2 linked regions of the Nordella sp. HKS 07 genome follow. The main gene of each other region encodes a partner of the protein of the gene in region 2 in a complex. Links are inferred from orthologs where the notes say so. Each region holds a gene or a part of one and is shown on either strand. Other genes may lie near its edges. The genes, in order: G5V57_RS18495 and xseA.

The links.
Region 1: the proteins of xseA (region 2) and G5V57_RS18495 are in contact, whole or in part, in a cryo-EM structure (PDB 8TXR), measured with the Escherichia coli proteins. The link is inferred for Nordella sp. HKS 07 from one-to-one orthologs.

The regions. Positions count from the first base shown.
Region 1 is NZ_CP049258.1:3,931,974-3,944,392, forward strand. Bases 2,810-5,808 are described here. They hold G5V57_RS18495 (exodeoxyribonuclease VII small subunit), read right to left. Parts: upstream 4,434-5,808; coding sequence 4,185-4,433; downstream 2,810-4,184. Other genes in these bases: G5V57_RS18485 (class I SAM-dependent methyltransferase), read right to left, coding at 2,810-3,454; G5V57_RS18490 (TlyA family RNA methyltransferase), read right to left, coding at 3,451-4,188; G5V57_RS18500 (histone deacetylase family protein), read right to left, coding at 4,423-5,397; G5V57_RS18505 (NAD(P)-dependent oxidoreductase), read right to left, coding at 5,394-5,808. In the rest of the region: enoyl-ACP reductase FabI, read right to left, coding at 1-565; G5V57_RS18475 (MBL fold metallo-hydrolase), read right to left, coding at 661-1,578; G5V57_RS18480 (biotin transporter BioY), read left to right, coding at 1,664-2,236; more of G5V57_RS18485, read right to left, coding at 2,396-2,809; more of G5V57_RS18505, read right to left, coding at 5,809-6,221; G5V57_RS18510 (L-threonylcarbamoyladenylate synthase), read left to right, coding at 6,250-7,209; G5V57_RS18515 (FAD-binding oxidoreductase), read left to right, coding at 7,206-8,621; G5V57_RS18520 (GNAT family acetyltransferase), read left to right, coding at 8,618-9,037; G5V57_RS18525 (glutathione S-transferase family protein), read left to right, coding at 9,159-9,836; G5V57_RS18530 (urease accessory protein UreD), read left to right, coding at 9,979-10,809; G5V57_RS18535 (urease subunit gamma), read left to right, coding at 10,827-11,129; G5V57_RS18540 (urease subunit beta), read left to right, coding at 11,141-11,446; ureC (urease subunit alpha), read left to right, coding at 11,446-12,419. UniProt on the Escherichia coli protein: Bidirectionally degrades single-stranded DNA into large acid-insoluble oligonucleotides, which are then degraded further into small acid-soluble oligonucleotides.
Region 2 is NZ_CP049258.1:4,635,176-4,646,152, reverse strand. Bases 2,070-4,998 are described here. They hold xseA (exodeoxyribonuclease VII large subunit), read right to left. Parts: upstream 4,284-4,998; coding sequence 2,856-4,283; downstream 2,070-2,855. Other genes in these bases: purD (phosphoribosylamine--glycine ligase), read left to right, coding at 4,927-4,998; G5V57_RS21860 (BA14K family protein), read right to left, coding at 4,353-4,802; G5V57_RS21870 (DUF2093 domain-containing protein), read right to left, coding at 2,607-2,828; G5V57_RS21875 (hypothetical protein), read left to right, coding at 2,351-2,614; G5V57_RS21880 (class II 3-deoxy-7-phosphoheptulonate synthase), read right to left, coding at 2,070-2,139. In the rest of the region: G5V57_RS21885 (alkylphosphonate utilization protein), read left to right, coding at 357-662; more of G5V57_RS21880, read right to left, coding at 742-2,069; more of purD, read left to right, coding at 4,999-6,201; G5V57_RS21850 (adenylate/guanylate cyclase domain-containing protein), read left to right, coding at 6,198-7,367; G5V57_RS21845 (alpha/beta fold hydrolase), read left to right, coding at 7,438-8,343; G5V57_RS21840 (phosphotransferase family protein), read left to right, coding at 8,343-9,419; G5V57_RS21835 (patatin-like phospholipase family protein), read left to right, coding at 9,423-10,259; G5V57_RS21830 (FAD-binding oxidoreductase), read right to left, coding at 10,283-10,977. UniProt on the Escherichia coli protein: Bidirectionally degrades single-stranded DNA into large acid-insoluble oligonucleotides, which are then degraded further into small acid-soluble oligonucleotides.

The sequences.
Region 1 (12,419 bases), 710 kb from region 2 along the record:
CGTTGACGCGGATGTTCTTGGGGCCGAGATCGGCCGCCATATAACGCACCGAAGCTTCGAGCGCCGCCTTGGCGACCCCCATCACATTGTAATGCGGCATCCATTTCTCCGCCCCGTAATAGGTGAGGGTGAGGAGGGAACCGCCCTTGCTCATCAGCTTCTCGGCACGCTGCGCGATGGCCGTGAAGCTGTAGCAGGAGATGAACATGGTCTTGGTGAAATTGTCCGCCGTCGTGTCGACATAGCGGCCGGTCAACTCGTCCTTGTCGGAGAAGGCGATGGCGTGGACAACGAAATCGAGATCGCCCCATGCAGCACCTATGGCCGCGAAGGTTTCATCGACGGACGCCATATCGGTGACGTCGCAGGGCAGCACAAGCCTGGAGCCGATGCCGGCGGCCAGGGGCTCGACTCGCTTCTTGAGCGCTTCCCCCTGATAGGTGAAAGCCAGCTCGGCACCGTGGCGCGCGCAGGCCTGAGCGATGCCCCAACCGATTGACCGGTTATTGGCCACACCCATGATAAGGCCGCGCTTGCCGGCCATTAACCCTTTGGATTCACTCATGATTCGCCTTGGTTGCGCGTGAGGGGCCGAGGATTCCCCGGCGGCGCGTTTCTGGCACAGATGCTCTCAGAGGTCTACCTTTAAAGACATACAACTTATGTTGCGAATTGTGTTGCGAAATAATGGGTGATGGAAGCTCCTTGCGGCTCCTGACGCACCAGGCCGCGCTCGATCAGGTGCTCGATATGGGCCAGTGTCGAAAGCCCCGCCGCTATGTGGAGGCGAGGGTCGATATCGGCATAATTGGCCTTTACGATTTCCTCGATGGTTCGGTCCCCGGCCCTGAGCCTCGCCAGTATGGCCTCCTCGCGCATCTTCCGGTGCACCAGGTAGGCTCGGACCAATGATTTCGGCTCGGTGCTCGGGGGGCCATGAGCCGGGTGGTACAGTTCGTCCTCACGCTGCAGCAGTAGCCTCAGCGAGGCAAGATATTCGCCCATATTGCCGTCGGGCGGCGCAATCACGCTCGTCGCCCAGGCCATCACGTGGTCGCCGCAGAATAGCGTCTTCTCCTCCTTGAGCGCGTAGCTCATGTGGTTGGACATGTGACCCGGCGTGAATACCCCTTCGAGACTCCAGCCCTTGCCGGCGATAAGCTGGCCATGGGCGAGCTTGATATCGGGGGCGAAATCTCTGTCGATACTGGCATCGAGCCTGGGCAGTCCGGTATCGGATAGTTCGGAAGGGCTGACCGAACCGTAGCCGACGATTGCCGCCCCCGTCGTCCGTTGGAGACGGTGAGCCAACGGCGAATGGTCGAGGTGACTATGAGTTACCAAAATGTGACTGACGGACTCCCTCTGCACGGCAGCGAGCAAGGCTGCGAGATGCGCGCCGCTATCGGGTCCAGGATCGATGATCGCCACTTCACCGCGCCCGACAATGAAGCTTGCCGTGCCTTTAAAGGTAAAGGGGCCTGGATTGTCTGCGATGACGCGACGGACGAGCGGCGACAATGTCATGACCTTGCCGGGCGGGACGTCGAAATTGCGATCGAAGCTGAGCGGGGCCATCGAGCCGAAAGAACCGATTGTGAGGCAAACGCATCCGTTTTATATTCCGCAGCGTTCGCAGGGTTAAACAAAGCAGAGGGCAGAGATGACCACATCGACGACTACACTGGCAAGCCACGTCTGGCAGCTATCCGGATCCTGGAAGAAGCAGGCGCTTCTCGTCGTGCTGGGCAGCCTCTTCATCGCTGCTTGCGCTCAGGTCACCATCTACCTGCCGCTCGTGCCGGTGACGCTGCAGACCTTCGCCGTTCTCACTATCGGCGCTGCTTTCGGCATGCGTCTCGGCGCCGCGACAGTGGTGCTCTACCTGATCCAGGGCGCAATCGGTCTGCCGGTCTTCGCCGAGTTCCGTTCGGGCATTCCCGTTCTGCTCGGACCGACCGGTGGCTATCTCATCGGCTTCGTCCTCGCCGCCGCCGTGGTCGGCTGGTTCGCCGAGCGGGGCTATGACCGCCGCGTGCTCACCATGTTCGGCGTAATGATGCTCGGCGCCGCAGTCCTCTATATTCCGGGCCTTCTCTGGCTTGGCCAGATGTTCACCGGCTTCGACAAAGTGCTCGAGCTCGGTCTCTATCCCTTCCTCTGGGGCGACATGCTGAAGGCGGCATTGGCCGCGGTGGCGTTCCCGGCTGCCTGGAGTTTCTTCTCCAAGCGCTGACGCAGCACACTGTCGCTGATCGATCGAGGCGCGGGGAACATCTCCCGCGCCTTTTTGATATGGTCAGGGCGCAAATCGTGAGTTCCGCGCCATTCTCTTTCTAACCTTGTCGAGCGTGGTGTTTTTGAAACGAGAAATAGATCTTCCAAGTTTTCCCTGTTAATTCGCTGTATCTGCGCGGCCTTGAACTGGCGCTTTCGTCGCCGTCACCAGCTTCGATAGGAAGACGGGCTCGGCGCTGACATTCGTGAAACCCGCATCGCCGAAGATCCGGCTCAGATCCTCGCGCAGATAGGAAGAATAATAGGGCTCATGAAAGTTCGCCGGAAAGGCCTCGAGCATCGCGTCGACCTCAGGCGTGTCGCCGGTTTGCAGCGAATCCATGAAGACCAGCAGCCCCCCTGGTTTCAGGACACGCGCGAACTCCTTGGCGATCTCGCGGCGGATGAGCGGCGGTACTTCATGGAAGAGAAAGATCGAGGTGACGATGTCGAAGGAGGCGTCGGCGAAGGGCAGCGCCTCGGCCGCGGCTTGCTGGAAGCCGATCTTGTAAGGCCGAACGTGGCCGCGGGCCTCGTCGAGATAGGCCTCCGAGAGATCGCTGGCAGTGACGGCGAGGCGCGGAAAGGCCTCCTTGGCGAAGCGGGCAAAGCGTCCCGTGCCGCAGGCCACATCGAGGAGCGCCATCCGGCGCTGGTCCTTGTGGCGCAGATGCCGGGCGATCGGCACCAGGCACTGTCGGCGCATGGCATTGGCAGTGCCGGAGAACAGCACCTCGACCTGCGTGTCGTAGAGCTTCGCTGATTCTTCGGTCAGATAGCCGCCGGTCTGGAAGTGGAAATTCTGCAGGAAATAAGCGGGGAATTTCTCAACGAGTTCGGGCGAGTAGACTTCCGCGCTTCCACCTTGCGCCTTTCGCTCGGCGGCGCGCGGCAGATCAGCAAAGTAACGCCGGCTTGCTTCGACGACTTGGTGCAGGTTGCCATCATGATCGCGCGGCATCGGGTAATATCCCTTGCCGACATTGGCAAGATCGCGGGCGAAGAGCTCGCCCATTCGGGCGAAGATGTAGTCGCGCCCAGGCCCTCTGCCGCTGGGCCTATGCTCCTGTGCGGGCCTGGAGTCGCGGAAGCGGCGCGAGGCTATGTAATGCCCCATATACCAGGCGACGCGGGCGCCCTGTCTGCCGGCATATTCGAGGCTATGGAGGGGAGTCATCCGGTCTTCTCCGCCGCGATCAGATATTCGGTATTGCCGCTGCCGCCTTGGAGGGGCGACGGTATCAAGCCTATTCGAACCCAGCCCTGGTCCTCAAGCCAAGACGAGATATTGTCGCAAATCCGCTGACGCAACGTCTCGTCCTTCACGATGCCGTCCTTGCCGACCGCCTCGCGGCCGGCCTCGAATTGCGGCTTGATCAGCGCCACCAGCCTCGCCCCGGCCGTGGCGAGACCGAGCGCCGCCGGCAGTGCGAGTTTCAGCGAAATGAAGCTCACATCGCAAACGATGAAGTGAAGCGGCGCCTTGACATGATCCGCGGCGAGATCCCGGGCATTGAGGCCTTCCCACAAAGTGACGCGCGGATCGTCGCGCAAGGACGAAGCAAACTGATCATGGCCGACGTCAATGGCGGTGACATGGGCGGCACCCCGCTCTAGCAGGACTTCGGTAAAGCCGCCGGTCGAGGCACCAATGTCGAGACAGTTGAGGCCTTGCGGCGAGAGCGCGAAGTGATCGAGCGCGTGCTTGAGCTTGAGGGCCGAGCGCGCCACATATTGGCGCGCTTCGTCCGCCAGGGTAATGACGGCGTCCGCCGCTATCGGCTGCGCCGGCTTGGTGGCGATCGAGCCGTCGATGCTTACCGTGCCGCGCTTGATCGCATCGCGGGCGCGGGAGCGCGTGGGATAGAGCCCGCGCGCCACCAGCGCCTCATCGAGCCTCTCCCGGCTCACCCCGCGTCCAGTGGTTCCGTGCCGGAAGGCGTGCCATCCGCCTTGAGCGTGATCTTCTCGATGCGCGCCTCGGCATCCTTGAGCAGTTTCTCGCAGTGCTTCTTGAGCGCTTCGCCGCGCTCATAGATGGCGATCGAGGCTTCGAGATCGACCTTGCCGGATTCGAGCTTCTCGACAATATCCTCAAGCTCGGCCAGCGCCGTCTCGAAATTCATGCCCGCGATCGGGCTCTTCTCATTCGCCATCTGCATCGTCCTCATGATCAAATAGTGTCGGCTCGCCGCTGCCCCGGATCAGCGCCTGGACATGGACGGCGACCGAAGCGGCCAGCGCGCGTATGTCATAGCCGCCCTCGAGCACCGATACAACGCGGCCCTCGGCATGTTTATCGGCGATGTCCATGAGATTGAGCGTGGCCCAGACGAAATCCTCCTCGGTAAGATTGAGTCCGCCCAGGGGATCCTGGAGGTGCGCATCGAAGCCCGCCGAGATGACGACGAGGTCGGGTCCGAAGGCGTCGAGGGCGGGCAATATCGCCGTACTCATGGCGGACCGGAACTGCGGCCCGCCATCGCCATCCTGCAAGGGCGCGTTGAAGATGTTGCCGACGCCGGTTTCCGAGGCGGCACCCGTGCCGGGATAAAGAGGCATCTGATGCGTCGAGCCATAAAAGAGATCGCCGTCGGCCCAGAAAATGTCCTGCGTGCCATTGCCGTGATGAACGTCGAAATCGACAACCGCGACGCGCTCGGCGTCGTAACGCTGGCGGGCATAGAGGGCAGCGATGGCGGCATTGTTGAAGAGGCAGAAGCCCATGGCGCGGCGCGCTTCGGCATGGTGCCCCGGCGGGCGCATGGCGCAAAAGACATTGTCGGCCTCGCCAGTGAAGACCGCATCAACCCCGGCGACCGCAGCGCCGGCACCTCGTAGCGCGGCCTCGAGGGTACCGGGCGACATGAAAGTATCCATGTCGATCTGGGCGTAGCCCTGGTCCGGCGAGGTCTCGCGGATCAGGTTCAGATATCCGTCGGGATGGGCGCGGATGATATCCTCGTCGCGCGCCAAGGGCGCCTGCTTGCGCCGCAATGGTTTGAAATGCGTATGTGAGAGGATCTGATTGATGGCTTTGATGCGGTCGACCCGTTCGGGATGGCCTGGCGGGTTCTCATGAGCGAGGCTCGAATGATGGTGCAGCAGCAGGGTCGTCATGATGTCTGGCTTACGAACAAATCGGGCTGGAGGTCAACCGAGGCGGAATTGTTGTAGCGATCGAGATCGGTCACACCATGGGCGGCAAGCACCTCGTCATCGATGAGGAAATGCCCGCTGAAATCCACCGGTTTCGTCAAAATGAGATGAGCGGCATCCGCCATGATCTCGGGTTTGCGCGAGCGCCGCATCATCTCTTCGCCGCCGACGATGTTGCGGATCGCCGCGGTGGCGATGGTGGTGCGTGGCCACAGCGCATTGACGGCGACGCGCCCGCGATATTCCTCCGCCAGGCCCAAAGTGGCGAGACTCATGGCATATTTCGCCATCGTATAGGCGAGATGCGGCGCGAACCACGTGGGGTCGAGATTGATCGGCGGCGCCAGGGTGAGGATGTGCGGACGGGCCGATTTGAGGAGATGCGGCAGGCACAGCTTCGAGACCAGGAACGTTCCGCGCCCATTGACCGCCTGCATCAGGTCATAGCGCTTCATATCGGTGGCGAGCGTGTCGGTGAGCGCGATGGCGGATGCATTGTTCACGCATATATCTATGCCGCCGAAGCGCTTGAGGGTTGCGTCTACCGCAGCCTGGACCTGCGCATCGTCGCGGATATCGGTCTGGATCGGCAGGGCCTGGCCGCCGGCTGCCTCTATGGCTTCGGCGGCGCTGTGAATGGTGCCATCGAGCTTGGGATGCGGCCTGACTGTCTTGGCGGCGACGGCGATATTCGCCCCGTCGCGTGCCGCCCTGAGCGCGATGGCGAGGCCGATGCCGCGCGAAGCGCCGGTGACAAAAAGGGTGAGACCTTTCAGTGACGTCATCCTTCCTTAGCTGCTATAGAGACCCTCCTTGAATTGCAACCGGGAAACTCCTCTGACCCAATCCGTCACCTTGGCCGCCGAGGCTTTGATCGAAGGCAAGCTTGTCGCCTTCCCGACCGAGACCGTCTATGGGCTCGGTGCCGATGCGACGCAGGACAAGGCCGTCGCCCAGGTCTTCGCCGCCAAGGGCCGGCCGGCCTTCAACCCGTTGATCGTGCATGTATCGTCGCTTGAGGAGGCCGCGGCGCTGGGCGAGTTCAATGCCGAGGCGAGCGAGCTCGGCCAGCTGTTCTGGCCGGGACCGCTGACCCTGGTCGTGCCGCGCCGTCAAGGCTGCCCCGTATCGTTGCTCGCTTCGGCGGGCCTAGGCAGTCTTGCCATCAGGGTGCCGAAGCATCCCGTGGCGCAAGCTTTGCTCAAGGCGGTGCGCCGGCCGGTGGTGGCGCCCAGCGCCAATCCCTCGGGCCGCATCAGCCCGACTACGGCTGCGCATGTGCACGCCGGGCTCGGCGACAAGGTCAGCGTGATCCTCGATGGTGGACCTTCGGCCATCGGGCTCGAATCGACCATCATCGGCTTCCTTGACGGACGGCCGAGCCTGTTGCGTCCGGGAGGCCTGGCCCGCGAGGAAATCGAGCGCGCGCTCGGCCACAAGCTTGTCTCGGGCGGAGATTCTAAGGCCCCTTCGGCTCCCGGCCAGTTGGAAAGCCACTATGCCCCGAAGGCCCATATTCGGCTCGATGCGAAGGCCGCACGGGAGGGAGAGGCTTATCTCGCCTTCGGCGAGGCTCCGGATGCTCGCTACAATCTTTCCCCTTCCGGCGATCTGCTGGAAGCGGCCGCCAATCTCTTTCGCCTGCTTCATGAAATCGACGCGACCGGTGTTGCCGCTATCGCCGTGGCGCCCATACCTCGCCACGGGCTGGGTGAGGCGATGAATGATCGGCTGAGCCGCGCGGCGGCACCTCGCCCAGCGGAGAGCGAATGACGACGAAACCCTCCCTCGAAACGCTGGCCCGCCTTGCGGCAGTGGTCGGCGACAAATATGCCATCACCGATCCCGCCGCGATGGCCGCCTATATGACGGAATGGCGCGAGATCTGGATCGGCAAGTCGCCCTTAGTGCTGCGGCCTGCCTCGACTGAGGAAGTCTCCAGGATATTGGCGATCGCCAATGAGACGGACACCGCAATCGTACCGCAGAGCGGCAATACCGGCCTCGTCGGCGGGCAGATTCCCTTCGAGACCGGCGATGAGGTGCTGCTGTCGCTCGACCGCATGACGCGCATCCGCAATGTCGATCCGCTCAACAACAGCATTACCGTCGATGCCGGTGTGACGCTTCAGACGGTCCAGGGCGAGGCGGAAAAGGCCGGACGTTTCTTTCCGTTGAGCCTGGAATCGGAAGGATCCTGCCGGATCGGCGGGAATCTCTCGACCAATGCCGGCGGCCTCGGTGTCCTCGCCTATGGCAATACCCGCGACCTGTGCCTGGGGCTCGAAGTCGTTCTCGCCGACGGCCGCATCTGGAACGGCCTGCGCGGTCTGCGCAAGGACAATACCGGTTATGATCTGAAGAACCTTTTTATCGGCGCCGAAGGCACACTGGGCGTGATCACCGGCGCGGTGATGAAGCTGTTCCCGCTGCCGAGCGACCACGCCACCGCCTTTGTGGCATTGCCATCGGTCAAGGCGGCGCTCGATCTGCTGGCGTTGGCGCGGCAAAGAAGCGGCGGCCGGGTGACCGCGATCGAGCTGTTCCCGCGCAACGGCTTCGAGTTCACCATCAAGCATTTCGAGGTGCGCGATCCGTTCGGCGAGGCCTCGCCCTGGTATGTGCTGATCGAACTGTCGGGGGCGGGCGATCTCGCCACGCTGCTGACGGATATCCTTGGCGAAGCGGCGGAACAGGGCATCGTGAAGGATGCGACGATCGCCCAGTCGGAGACGCAGCGCAAGGATCTCTGGTTCATCCGCAAAGCCATCGTCGAAGTGCAGAAGCGCGAGGGCGGCTCGATCAAGCACGACATATCGCTGCCGATTTCCGAGCTGCCCGACTTCGTGGAAGCGGGGCTTGCGGCGATCCGCGCCTTCATGCCTGGGGCGCGGCCCATGCCTTTCGGCCATGTCGGCGACGGCAATCTGCATTTCAATGTGAGTCAACCGGTCGGCATGGACAAGGCCGCGTTCCTCGCCCAGTGGCAGGCGATGAACGACGTCGTCTTCGACGTCGTGCTGAAGCATGGTGGCTCGATCAGCGCCGAGCATGGCATTGGCCGGCTGAAGCGCGACATGATGAGCAAGATCAAATCGCCTGTCGAACTTCAGATGATGCGCGACGTGAAGAAGATCTTCGATCCCAAGGGCATTCTCAATCCGAACAAGGTGCTGCCGCCGTGATCGCCTTCCGTCCGATCGAAGACGGCGAGGTCGAGAGGCTTGTCGAGCTGTGGAAGGCCTGCGATCTGGTCCGACCCTGGAACGATGCGCGCCGCGATATCGATTTTGCGCGCGGCAAGGCGAATTCCGAAATTCTCATCGGCATTGAAGCCGGTGAGATTGTATCCTCGATTCTGGTGGGCCATGACGGCCATCGCGGCTGGTTCTATTACCTGTCGGTGGCGCCTGCGCGTCAGGGAAAGGGTCTGGGCCGCGCGACGGTCTCCGCAGCCGAGACCTGGCTCAAGGAACGCGGCGTCTGGTCGGTCAATCTGATGATCCGCACCGAGAACGCTGCCGTGCGGGACTTCTATGCGGCGCTTGGTTATGACATGCGCGATGTCATCGTGATGGGTAAGCGCGACCTCGATCGTTAAGATCTCCAATCCGCAACGGCATATGGTATGGTAGGGGCGCGGGGCGGCCTGTCTGCCATTATATGCGTTCGGGATTCAAGCCAAGACTGTGCAAACGTGCAACTCACGACGGGGAAAGCCGATGTACATTCTCTATGGAGGAGACTTCACCCGCGCACCGCTCGTTCAATGGGTGCTGGAAGAAGGGAAAATAGACTACGAGCTCAGAAAGATAGACATACTGAAGGGCGAGCACCGCTCGGCGGATTTCCTTGCCATTAATCCGGCGGGCTTGGTGCCCGTGCTGATCACCCCCGAAGGCGACGCGCTCTACGAAGTGGCCGCGTTGATGCTCTACCTGGCCGACCGGCATCAGCTCAAGGATATTTCCCCTCCCTTGACCGATCCGGACAGGGGGCTTTTTCTGTCGACGGTTCTCCATATTGCCGGCGAAATACAGCCTGAGATGAAACGCTTCCACTTTCCGCACCGTTTCTCGCTGAGGGCGGAGGACAATGCCGGCGTTCGGGACCTGGCAAAATCGCTTGTGCTTGGCCGTTTGAGCGTGATGGATACGAGGCTGGCGAAGAGGGGGCCCTATGTCCTGGGAACCCGGTTCTCTCTTGCAGATTTCTATTTGAGCTTCTGGATCGCGTATCTCGACCGCGACTATGTGTGCAATGAGTTTCCTGCGATCGCCAAGCTGTACGGCCTCGTTCGATCACGCCAGAGCACGATCCCCTATCTCGCGGAGACCGAGCGGATGGCAGAGGCCTATGCAGAGATGATAAAAAGGAAACCCGGCGGCGTCATCGCCTGACCGCACATTGCGTGCGCGGCGCCTCAGTGAGTCCATGCTCAATCCGCACTCGGACATTTATCCGCGACGCGATTGTATTGAGCAAGCGCGGCCTCGTTCGATAGGTGCTTGCGATTTTGCTCCGCTTCGATAGTTTGGACCGGTGGAACGTTCATCAGGCACAGCGTCCGCGAGGCTTCAGCGCGTCGAGGCCGAAGGCAGGCTCGCGGTCAAGCGTGCCGCGCGCGGATCGGTCATTGATCGGCTCTATCAGTCGGGTGCAGCCAAGATCCGGTTTCCGTCGCCCTCGGACAAAACCGTTTGCGAAGCGGTTCTGATCAATACCGCCGGAGGGCTGACCGGAGGCGATCGCCTGTACTGGATACTGCATGCCGGCACCGCAACGAAACTCGTCTGCACGAGCCAGGCCTGCGAACGCATTTATCGGTCGCGGGACAGCGAACCGGCGCGGCTGTCGGTCAGGATCAGCGTCGGCGATAATGCACGGCTGGACTGGCTGCCGCAGGAGACGATCCTGTTCGACGGCTGCGCGCTGGAACGCAGCTTCGATGCTGATCTGGCGCCCAGCGCGAGCCTCCTCATCGTCGAAGCTTTTGTCTTCGGGCGGACCGCAATGGGCGAGATCGTGAACCAGGCGGATGTCAAGGATCGCTGGACGGTCCGCCGTGGAGGACAGCTCGTGTTTGCGGATGCGGTGAGATTCACGGGGAATGATGTGGACAATCGTTTGCGGCGTCGCGCGGTCGCAAAGGGGGATCGTGCCTTGGCGACCGTTGCGCTCATCGCGCCCAATGCGGAGCGGTATCTGAGCCTGATACGCGAGGAGTTTCCCGATATCGCATGCTCAGCCTTTGCTGGCAAGCTTCTTGCTAGGATGACTGCGACTGGGGCTCAGGATCTTCGGAGAGTGCTTATTCCTTTGGCCGAAAAACTGTCGAATGGAAATGCATTGCCGAAAGTTTGGGCGGTTTGATCACAAAAGAGGCGGTCGTGCAGTTGACGCCACGCGAGAAGGACAAGCTTTTGATTGCCATGGCGGCGTCCGTTGCCCGCCGTCGTCTCGAGCGCGGCGTGAAGCTCAATCATCCCGAGGCCGTGGCCCTCATCACGGATTTCGTAGTCGAAGGCGCGCGTGATGGTCGCAGTGTTGCCGATCTGATGGATGCCGGCGCTCACATCATCACCCGCGAACAGGTGATGGGAGGGGTGGCGGAGATGATCGCCGATGTGCAGATAGAGGCGACCTTTCCGGATGGTACCAAGCTCGTCACCGTGCATCAGCCGATCCGATGAAGGGGGAGACAATGATACCAGGCGAAATCTTCACCGCGACCGGCGATATCGAGCTCAATGCAGGATCCGCCATAGTGATGATCAGGGTGGCCAATAGCGGCGATCGGCCGGTTCAAGTCGGCTCGCACTATCATTTCCATGAGGTCAATCCGGGTCTCGTCTTCGATCGGGACAAGGCCTATGGCCGCCGCCTCGATATTCCAGCCGGTACCGCGATACGCTTCGAGCCTGGCCAGACACGTGACGTGCCTCTGGTCCCGATAACGGGTGCGCGCCGCATATTCGGATTTCGTCAGAAAATAATGGGAGCTCTCTGATGCCGGCGCGCATTTCCCGATCATCCTATGCGCAGATGTACGGTCCGACCACTGGCGACCGCGTGCGACTGGCCGATACAGATCTCATCATCGAGGTGGAGAAAGATTTCACCTATTATGGCGAAGAGGTGAAATTCGGCGGCGGCAAGGTCATTCGCGACGGTATGGGCCAAAGTCAGCAGACGCGCAGAGAAGGCGCCGTCGACACGGTGATCACCAATGCTCTCGTTGTCGACCATTGGGGCATCGTCAAAGCCGATGTAGGCTTGAGCGATGGTCGCATAAGTGGGATCGGCAAGTCCGGCAATCCCGATACGCAGCCGAATGTTGATATTGTTATCGGGCCGGGAACCGAGGTGATCGCGGGCGAGGGACGCATTCTCACCGCGGGTGGCATGGATGCGCATATCCATTTCATCTGCCCGCAGCAGATTGAGGAAGCACTGATGTCGGGGATCACCACGATGCTGGGGGGCGGCACGGGGCCGGCACATGGCACGCTGGCAACCACCTGCACGCCAGGCGCTTGGCATATCGAGCGGATGCTCCAGGCGGTGGACGGCTCGCCGATGAATATCGGCATCTCCGCCAAAGGCAATGCATCGATGCCCGGAGCACTCGTCGAAATGATCTCGGCCGGCGCCTGCGCGCTCAAGCTGCACGAGGACTGGGGCACAACGCCGGCGGCGATCGATTGCTGCCTCACGGTTGCCGATGAGCACGATGTCCAGGTTATGATCCACACCGACACGCTCAATGAGTCGGGCTTTGTCGAGGACACCATTGCCGCCATCGACGGTCGCACCATTCACGCTTTTCACACGGAAGGCGCCGGTGGCGGTCATGCGCCCGATATCATCAAGCTCTGCGGCCTTGCCAATGTCATTCCATCCTCGACCAATCCGACCAGGCCTTACACGGTCAACACGGTCGCCGAGCATCTCGATATGCTGATGGTCTGCCATCACCTCGA
Region 2 (10,977 bases):
ATCCGGTGGGGCCTTCAAGTCCATTGCCGGCCCCCTTTCCTTCTCCCGCAAGCAAGCGGGAGAAGGTGCGCGAAGCGCGGATGAGGGGGTTAGCTCCGCTGGCGACAGCCTGCCAAAAAAGGCGGTAGTGGATTGTTGTGCTAACCAAACATGAGACGAAAAGAAGTATCCGGATGGAAAGGGACACCCTCATCCGGCCTTTGGCCACCTTCTCCCGCAAGCGGGAGAAGGGGAAAATCCGGAAGCGCCGATCTTTTCGCTCGACCGCGACATGAAACTGCGAAAGCAGTCTCTTTGCTCTCGCAGCCCCTCATAGGCTATACGCGTCTCATCGTTGAGGATTGAAAGAGCGTAAGATGACCATTGCGGATGACGACTATGTCTATGACGATGAAACCGGCGAGTGGATCACTGCCGCCGAAGCGGCGGCAAAGCGCGCCCCGGACACGGTCGAGGTCCGCGACGCCGTCGGCAATCTGCTCGCCGATGGCGACAGCGTCGTTCTCACCAAAGACCTGAAGGTCAAGGGGGCCGGCCAGACGCTGCGGCGCGGCACGGTCATCAAATCCATCCGCCTGACCGGGGACGCGCAGGAGATCGATTGCCGTCACGAGAGCATCAAGGGCCTCGTGCTACGCGCCGAATTCGTCCGCAAGCGTTAGAGCGGCGGACCGCGACGTGAGGGCAATGGAAAAATCACGGCCACCTCAGCGCATGAGGTGACCGTGATCAATGATGAGATCACTCGGCGGCTTCGGCCGACTCGTCGTCATCGGTGTGCGGACGCAGCGCCTGCTCCTTCTTGAGCTCCTCGGCGACCAGGAAAGACAGTTCCAGCGCCTGCGCCGCATTGAGGCGCGGGTCGCAGAACGTGTGGTAGCGGTCGTTCAGATCCTCGTCGGAAAGTGCGCGCACGCCACCGGTGCATTCGGTGACGTCCTTGCCGGTCATCTCGACATGGATGCCGCCGGCATGGGTGCCTTCCGCCTGATGCACCGCCATGAAACGGCGCAGTTCCGCCAGCACCTGGTCGAAGGGCCGCGTCTTGTAGCCCGAGCGCGACTTGATGGTGTTGCCATGCATCGGGTCGCAGGACCACACGACGATGCGGCCCTCGCGCTTCACCGCGCGGATGAGCTCGGGCAGATGCTTGTCCACCTTGTCGGCGCCGAAGCGGGTGATCAGCGTCATCCGGCCCGGCTCGTTGTCCGGGTTGAGGATGTCGATCAGCCGGATCAGCTCGGCGGGGCTCAGCGAGGGGCCGCATTTGAGGCCGATCGGATTCTTCACGCCGCGGCAGAACTCAACATGGGCATGGTCGGGCTGACGGGTGCGGTCGCCGATCCACATCATGTGGCCGGAGGTCGCGTACCAGTCGCCGCTGGTCGAATCGACGCGGGTCAGCGCCTGCTCATAGCCCAGCAGCAGCGCCTCATGGCTGGTGAAGAATTCGGTCGAGCGCAGCTGCGGCGCCGTGTCGGGATTGACGCCGCAGGCGCGCATGAAGCCCAGGGCCTCGGTGATGCGGTCGGCCAGCGCCTGATAGCGCTCCCAGGCCGGCCCGTCCTTGAGGAAACCCAGCGTCCATTTGTGGACATGCTCCAGATTGGCGTAGCCGCCCTGGGCGAAAGCCCTGAGCAAATTGAGGGTCGCCGCCGACTGCCGGTAGGCCATGATCTGGCGCTCGGGATCGGGGCGGCGCGCCGCCGCCGTGGCGGCATAGTCATTGACGATGTCGCCCCGATAGATCGGCAGTTCCTCGCCATTGACCGTCTCGGTCGGAGACGAGCGCGGCTTGGCGAACTGGCCGGCAATGCGGCCGACCTTCACGACGGGCTGGCTGCCGGCGAAAGTCAGGACCACCGCCATCTGCAGGAAAACGCGGAAGAAATCGCGGATATTGTCGGCCGAATGCTCGGCGAAGCTCTCGGCGCAGTCGCCGCCCTGGAGCAGGAAACCCTTGCCTTCGGAAACCTTGGCGAGCTTGCGCTTGAGCTTGCGGGCCTCGCCTGCAAAAACCAGCGGCGGATACCCTGCCAGCTGCTTCTCGACGTCCGCGAGCTTCGCGGCATCGTCATAAGCAGGCAGCTGCATGACCGGAAGGTTGCGCCATGAGCCGGGTGTCCAGGCCTTCGCCATTGTTCTCACTCCACATTCGTCTATGTGCTTCCATCGCCGCAGGCGGACAACCTCGGCGGGAAGCGTTGATTTACCAAGGTATTCTTCCCAGGGGTCCGGGGCTTATACACAGCTCGGGGAATGAGCGCCAGTTTGGCCTTCCCGGGCTTGCGAATGGATCCTTAAGCCCTGTCGGGCATCATCCCTATACAGGCTCGAACGGGATCCCGCCATGCAAGAAATTTTCGTCCAATCCCAATGGGATACGCTGCTCGCCTTCCTGAAGGAAGGCCGCCCGCCGACCTGGCTTCTCCTGGCGCTGGTCAATGGCGGCATCCTGGCGATCTGGCTCTATTCGCGCTTCAAGGGCAGAAACCGGCTCAACCCGGTGACCGTCAATCTGATGCGGTTCCTGTTCATCGCCCTCAATACGGCGGCGATATTCCGCGAGGAAACGCTCAGGCTGGCGCGGCCGTTCCTGAAGTATTTTATTTGAGATCGGTTTCGAGGAGGCGCCGGAAGGCGGCCTCGGCGGAACTATAGGCTTCCTGGCGCGCGACGCTCCAATAGGTCAATTGCTCGATCTTGATCGGCAGGCCGGTCACCGCGCACAAGACATGATCGCCCTCGCTCAACACCTGGAAATCGGCGTCGAGATAGCGGATCTTTGCCTCGCGACCGCGCGGCAGAAAGGGTTCATGCCTGTTCATGACCCGTCAAATAGCGCCTCTGGCGCGCTAGAACAATGACCCTTGTCCGCCTTCACGCGGTTTTGCGGTCCGCCCGGGCTGCGATGAGTGACCATGAGCCTGCGCCTCGATCTCGCCGTCATGGAACTCGATGCGCAGCTCCTGGCCTGGCTTCACTTGCGCCGCGGCGCTCAGGGGCTCCCGCTCGGCGCTGCGCACCAGCGCATAGCCCCTCTGCAGGACGGATTTGTAGGAGAGCGAGGTCAGAAGCTTGCCGCTCGCCGTCAAGCGCGTGCCGCGCAGCTCGATGACGCGCCGGATATCGCGGCGCAGCGTCGCGCCATGACGGGTGAGCAGCCGTGTCTGCTCGGCGAGATTGCGCCGCAACGACACCGGCGTCAGCCGGGCCGCCGCATTCTCGAAATCGCGGCGATGCAGCAAGGTATTCTTGACCAGCGCCGAGCGCAAGCGGCCCGACACGGAATCGAAACGCTGGCGCGCCAGCGCCAATATGTCGTCGGGGCGCGGCAAAGCGCGCGCGGCGGCGCGGATGCGGGTCCGCCGTTCCGTCATCAGGCGCTTCAGGCCACGCTCATGGCGGGCGGCGAGGGAAGCGACCTGCGCTAGCAGGTCGGCGCGCACCGGCACGGCGCGCTCGGCCGCCGCCGTCGGCGTCGGGGCCCGCTCATCCGCCACATGATCGATGAGGGTCCAGTCGGTCTCGTGGCCGACCGCCGCGATCAGCGGGATCGTGCTCGCCGCCACCGCACGCACAACGATCTCCTCGTTGAAACCCCAGAGATCCTCGAGACTGCCGCCGCCCCTGGCGACGATGAGCAGATCGGGCATTCTCGCCATGGCGTTGAAGCCACGTATAGCGTTGGCCACTTCGGCGGCCGAGGTCTCGCCCTGGACGCGCACCGGCCACACCATCACATGGCGGGGAAAGCGGTCGTTGAGGCGATGCAGGATGTCGCGGATCACCGCCCCTGTCGGTGAGGTCACGACCCCGATGACGCGCGGCAGAAACGGAATGGGCTTCTTGCGCGCCGCATCGAACAGGCCTTCAGCGGCCAGCTTGCGCTTGCGCTCCTCGAGCAGCGCCATGAGGGCGCCCGCCCCCGCCGGCTCCACCGCCTCGATGACGATCTGGTAGGACGACTTGCCGGGATAGGAGGTGAGCTTGCCAGTGGCGACGACCTCGAGGCCTTCCTGCAGCTTGGACTTCAGCCGCGAGAAGGTGCCGCGCCAGACCACCGCGTCGATGCGCGCCGTCTGGTCCTTCAGGCTGAAATAGCAATGGCCGGAGGAATGCGGCCCACGAAAGCCCGAAATCTCGCCGCGCACCCGCACATGTCCGAAAGTGTCCTCGAGCGTGCGCTTGAGCGCGAAGGAAATCTCGGAAACGGTGAACTCCGCGACATTGGGCTTGGCCGCCTCGCGAAGTTCACCGGTCTCTGGGTCATGATCGATCATGCCCGACACTTGCCATGTCGGGACGCCATGTCAATCGTCAGCTTTTATTTAGCGCCTGGCGTGGATGTGCTAGCGGCAGGGCAGGGTTTCACCCGAATAGGTCACATAGGTGCCGGTATCGGGATCGAAGGAGCGGTATTTGGCCGAGCAATAGCTCAACCATTCGTCGCTGCCGACTTCCGCCCGCGCGGACGGCCGCACCGTCACGGTGACGCGCTCGTCGCTTCTCGGCACGACATAGGCCATGCGGTCGGTGCGCATGCAGTCTCGATACGCACGGTCATAGGCGTCGCTATAACGTTCCTCGGCGCCGGCGCCGCCGGTGATGACCGTGTCGAGGGTTCCGATCACCACGCCGTCGATAATGCCGCGGCGCGGCGCTTCGGCAGCCGCGACGTCACGCGCATAAGCGGCACAGGATGCCGGACCAGCGGTCGCGGCGGTAGAAGTGAAACCGACGGCCAGTGCCGCAAGTGCCGCGGCTCCAAGCATAGGTTTGACCAGAGGTCGCATAAACATATCTTCCTCCTATTGCGGATCACCGCCCTCGCACGCTAACGGCTCGCCCCGCACTCCAGTTCCGAAAAAATGGACTTTTCGCCGGCCCTGAATCTCGCCATAGGACGCCCATAAGGATGCCTCAATGACGCCACTCAATGTTCTCCTCATCGGTTCCGGCGGGCGCGAGCACGCCTTGGCCTGGGCGATTTCCGCCAGCCCCCTCCTCGGCAAGCTCTTCTGCGCGCCCGGCAATCCCGGCATCGCGCGGCATGCGAGCTGCGTCGCGATCGACATTGCGGATCATGCGGCCGTCGTCGCCTTCTGCCGCGACAACGCGATCGGCTTTGTCGTCGTCGGTCCCGAGGCGCCGCTCGTGGCGGGTATCGCCGATGATCTGAGAGCCGCCGGCATCAAGGTGTTCGGCCCTTCCAAGGCAGCGGCCCAGCTCGAAGGCTCGAAAGGTTTCACCAAGGATTTCTGTGCCGAGTTCGCCATACCGACCGGCGCCTATGGTCGTTTCACCGACAAGGCCGCGGCGCTTAGCTATGCACGCGCCAAAGGCGCCCCCATCGTGATCAAGGCCGACGGGCTCGCCGCCGGCAAGGGCGTCACCGTCGCCATGACGCTCGACGAAGCGATCGCTGCGATCGACGACATCTTCGCCGGGCAGTTCGGCGCGGCGGAATGCGTGATCGAGGAATTCCTCGACGGGGAGGAGGCGAGCTTCTTCGCTCTATGCGACGGTGAACATGCCGTGGCGCTGACGGCCGCCCAGGACCACAAGCGCGTCGGCGACGGCGACACCGGACCCAATACCGGCGGCATGGGCGCCTATTCGCCGGCGCCGATCGTGACCGACGCCGTCGCGGAGCGCGTGATGGCCGAGATCATCCGCCCCACCGTCGCCGGCATGGCCAAACGCGGAACGCCGTTCAAGGGCGTGCTGTTCGCCGGCCTCATGATTGGCAGGAACGGCCCTAAGCTCATCGAATACAATGTCCGTTTCGGCGATCCCGAATGCCAGGTGATGATGCTGCGCCTCAAGGACGATATCCTTACCTTGCTGCTCGCCTCCGCCGACGGCACGCTCGATCGGGTTTCGGTGCGCTGGCGCAACGACACGGCACTTTCGGTCGTCATGGCGACCAAGGGCTATCCGGGCTCATACGGAAAAGGCAGCGAGATCCGCAATCTCGAGGCGGCCGGCGCAGGCGACGACATCGAGATCTTCCATGCGGGCACGGCGCTCAAGGACGGCAAGCTTGTCGCCAATGGTGGGCGCGTGCTCAATGTCGCGGCGCTGGGCAAGGATGCGGCGCAGGCGCAGCGGCGCGCCTATGAGGCGGTCGACCGCATCGACTGGCCGGACGGCTTCTGCCGCCGTGACATCGGCTGGCGGGCAATCCAGGGCAGATGAACGATCCCCTCACCCTGATGACCGATTTCACCCGCTGGCTGGTCGAGACAGCAGCGGAAACCCGCGACATGCGGGCCGGCGAGTTGCACCGGCTGCTCTGCGATAAGCTGGTCGCGCTCGGGATTCCCCTGTGGCGCTCCTCGCTCGGCCTCGAACTGCTCAATCCCGAGTTCGAGGGCGTCCAGCTGCGCTGGGTCGCCCATGAGGCAAGCATCGACACACTGCCGCGCGGCGGCGACTGGTCGGATTACGAGAACAGTCCGGCGCAGATCGTCGACAATACGGGCAAGCCTTATCGCCGCAAGCTCGATGCGCCGGTCACCGACCTGGCGCTGCTCGAGGATCTGCGGCGCGACGGCGCCACGGATTATCTCATCGTGCCCCTGCCTTTCCTCGACCAGCAGAGGACGGCGCATATCTCCTTCGCCAGCCAGAAGCCCGGCGGCTTCTCGGATCGCGAGATTGCCGCGCTCAGCGATGCCGCCTTGCTGCTCACGCCCTATGCCGAGCGTTTCATGTGGAGGCGCAGCAGCGACACGCTGCTCACCACCTATGTCGGGCGCCGCAGCGCCGCCAAGGTCTTCGGCGGCGCCCTCGACCGCGGCAAGGCGGAAATAATCACCGCCACCATCCTGATCGCCGACATGCGCGGCTTCACGCAATATTCCGACACGCGCCCGATCGGCAATGTGCTGTCGACGCTGAACGACTTCTTCGATGCGCTGGTGGCGGCGATCGAGGCGCAAGGCGGCGAGGTGCTGAAATTCATCGGCGACGCGCTGCTCGCGATCTTTCCGGCGAATGACGGACAGCCGGTGCCGACCGCCCCCGCCATCGCCGCCGCCCTCGACATCAGACACAGGATCGCGGCGCTCAATGTGGAACGGACGACAGCCAGCCGCACCCAAATACGCTTCGGCCTGGCGCTCGACGCCGGCGAGATCGCCTATGGCAATATCGGCAGCCGGACACGGCTCGATTTCACCGCCATCGGCCCGGCGATCAACCGGGCGAGCCGCCTGATCGAGCTCGCCAAGCGGCTCGACCGCGACATCGTCGTCTCCGAAAGCTTCGCCGGCGCGGCGCAAGGTTTCGACTTCCAGAATCTCGGCCATCATCGCGTGCGCGACATCGCCGAAACCCAACCTGTCTTCGCCATCGCCTGACCGCGATCTAGAGGCTTGAGCCCAGGCCCGCATTTGGCGAGAATACCTCGCATCTGTCCGGGAGCGCGCCATGTCGGATCTCTTTCCAAATACGCGGGAATATCGCCACCGAAGCGGGGAGGCGGAGATCTTCGCGCGCATCGGCGGCGAAGGCCCGCCTTTGCTGCTTCTGCACGGCTATCCGCAGACCCATGCAATGTGGCACGCGGTGGCGCCCACCCTCATGGCGCAATTCACCTGCATTATGCCCGATCTGCGCGGCTACGGCCTCTCCTCCTGCCCCGCCAATGCGCCCGGCAACCGCCCCTACTCCAAACGCGTGATGGCGGACGACATGCTGGCGCTGATGCGCGATCTCGGCCATGAACGCTTCGCCGTCGTCGCTCATGACCGCGGCGCCCGTGTCGGCTACCGCCTGGCCCTCGATCATGCCGCGCCCGTCAAAAGCCTCAGCCTTCTCGACATCATGTCGACCTATGACATGTGGCACGGCTTCTCCGTGCCGCTCGCCATGAAGGCCTATCACTGGCTGTTCCTGGCGCAGCCGCATCCGCTCCCTGAGATGCTGATCGAGACGGCGCCCATCGCCTTCCTCGACTACACGCTGGCGCGCTGGACCAAGGCCAAGGATCTATCCGCCTTCGCGCCTGCGGCACTCGCCGAATACCGGCTGCATTTCTCGACGCCCGAGCATATCCATGCCACTTGCAACGACTATCGCGCCGGCCAGAGCATCGATCTGGCCGATGACGAGGCGGACGCGGCAGCGGGCCGCAAGATGTCCTGCCCGCTTCAGGTCCTGTGGGGCGACAGCGGCATTCCGGGCGACATGAACGATCCCTCCGCGTCATGGCGGCGCTGGGCAGACCGGATCGAAACAGGGATCGTCGCTTCAGGCCACTTCCTGCCCGAAGAGAACCCGCAAGCGACGCTCGACCATCTGCTGCCATTCCTCACCCGGACGGCCCGCTTGTGATGGCGCGGGAGCTCGACCGCCAGTCGGCCTTTTCGGGCACGCGCCCGGCGACTGACGAGATCGACGGGGACAGGCTTGCCCGCTATCTGGCCGATCATGTCGCTGGCTTTCGCGGCCCTCTCGGCCTCGCCCGCTTCAAAGGCGGGCAATCCAATCCGACCTATCTGCTGACAGCGGAAAGCGGGCGCTATGTGCTCAGACGCAAGCCGGCGGGCAAACTTCTGCCGTCGGCCCATGCGATCGAGCGCGAATACCGCGTCACCACAGCTCTTGCGACAGAGGATTTCCCGGTAGCGCTTCCACTACATTATTGTGCCGATCCCGGCGTCATCGGCACTGAATTCTATGTCATGGCTCATGTGGCGGGCCGGGTCTTCTGGGAGCCCTGGGCGCCGGGCCTCGCCGGCAGCGAGCGGGCACAGCTGTTCTCGACGCTCAACCGGACGATCGCGCGTCTCCACAGTGTCGACCCCAATTCGCTCGGCCTCGCCGATTTCGGCAAGGGCGAAGGTTATGTGACACGCCAGATCAAGCGCTGGTCGGAACAATATCGGACCTCGCAGAGCGAACCCATCGAAGAGATGGACCGGCTCACCGCCTGGCTTCCCCAGGCCTGTCCGGCGCAGTCCACCACGTCTATCGTCCATGGCGACTTCCGCCTCGACAATTGCATCATCGCTCCCGATGGGCCGCGCATGGCCGCGGTGCTCGACTGGGAGCTGGCGACGCTGGGCGATCCCCTCGCCGACTACACCTACCATCTTATGATGTGGTGGATGCCGCGCTCCGAGCGTGGCGCCGGCGTCGGCTCGCTCTTGGGCCACGAGCAGGAGCCTGGAATTCCGGCGATCGACGCCTATATCCAGGAGTACTGCGCAATGACCGGACGCGACGGTATTCCCCATATCGATGTCTATCTCTCCTATAATTTCTTCCGCATCGCCGCCATCCTGCAGGGCATTGTCGGGCGGGTGCGCGACGGCACCGCGGCGAACCGGAATGCCGCCCTTATGGCGAGCGAAATCCGCCCCTTGGCCCAGACGGCCTGGCGTTTCGCCGAGCAGGCGGGCGCCTGAGCGATGAGCACGCCCCGCATAGGCCTGGCTTTGGGCGGTGGTGCCGCGCGGGGCCTCGCCCATATCCCCATGCTCGAAGTCTTCGACGAAATGGGGCTCAGACCTTCGATCATCGCCGGCTCCAGTTTCGGCGCGCTGATCGGGGCCGCCTATGCCTCAGGCATTCCCGCCAAGGAGATCGGCGATCATGCCCGCCAGATCCTCGTCAACCGGGTGCAGGCGGCCAAATATCTGTTCGGCGTCAGAGGCGCGAGGCTCAGCGATCTGCTCAAGCGCCGCAGCTTCACCTCGCTCCTGATCGACGGCGAGCAATTGGCGAGCTTCATCTTTCCCGATGGCGTGGCCCAGCGGGTCGAGGATACGCAGATTCCGCTGCGCATCGTCACCACCGATTTCAACGAGCGCCGCGAACATGTGATTTCATCAGGCCCGCTCTGTCAGGCGGTCGCGGCGTCGATCGCCATACCGGGCCTCATCTCCGCTCCCCTCATCAATGGGCGACTTTTTGTCGATGGCGGCATCACCAATCCGGTGCCCTTCGACCATGTGCGGGAAGGCAGCGACATCACCGTCGCCATCGACGTCACGGGCAAGATGCGCGAGCCCCGGCGTGGCCATCACACCAACATGGAGCTCGCCATCGGCTCCATGCTCATCATGTTCCACCAGATCGCGACCCTGCGCCGCCAGCAGAACCCGCCCGACATCTACATCACGCCGCCGATCGAGCGCTATGTCGCCAACGACTTCTTCCGCATCACCGAGATGATCAAGGAGGCCTCGAAGGCCAAGGACGAGCTCAAGCGCGCGCTGGAAATGCGAATCGAAAGAATCACTTGAGCCCGATTTGTTGAGACGTTGATTCAGCCGGCCTTCAGAAGTGGTTGAGTTGCAAGGCCGGGGTGATGGAAGAGACAGGCCGGATCGAACTTGCGCCGCAATCCCTTGAGCCGCTCGCAGGCCGCGGGCGAGAAGGAGCCGTGCGCTCTCTCGGGCCGCTCGAGATCCGCTTCGCCGACATAGTGGCCGAGCGACACCGGCGCCAGGCGGTCGCTCGTATTGCGCAGCCAGGCGACGTTCTCCGCATCGGCACCGGGGTCGCGCCAGATCGCATAGGCGCAGCTGAAAGCCGGGCCGACCCGCGAAAACGCGCCGTCGGGCATGATGTCGGGGCTGAACGGCGGCAGTACCACCGCCAGAGCGAAGGATTCCGGCGACGGGGCGATCGCCACCGCCTCGGCCATCCGCTTCATGAGCATGGCCGGATCGTCCGACCAATTGGTGTCGGCGACAAAGCGCGCACCTTCGGGAAAGAACTGCCCGATGATCCGATAGAGCACATCGAAGGGGGTTTCGAGCGCCAGCTTAATGTCGAGCGGATCTTCCGGCGCGCCGGTCTCGATGATCGCCAAAGTCTCGCCGGCCTCCTCCTCCGTTTCAGCGAAGATCGTCGCCACGGCGGTCAGCACCTTTTCCGAGCGGCCGGCCAAGGGCGGCGGTGCTGAGGACATGACGGCGGTGAACTCGACGTTACGCGGCACGCGCCGCATCGTCCGGC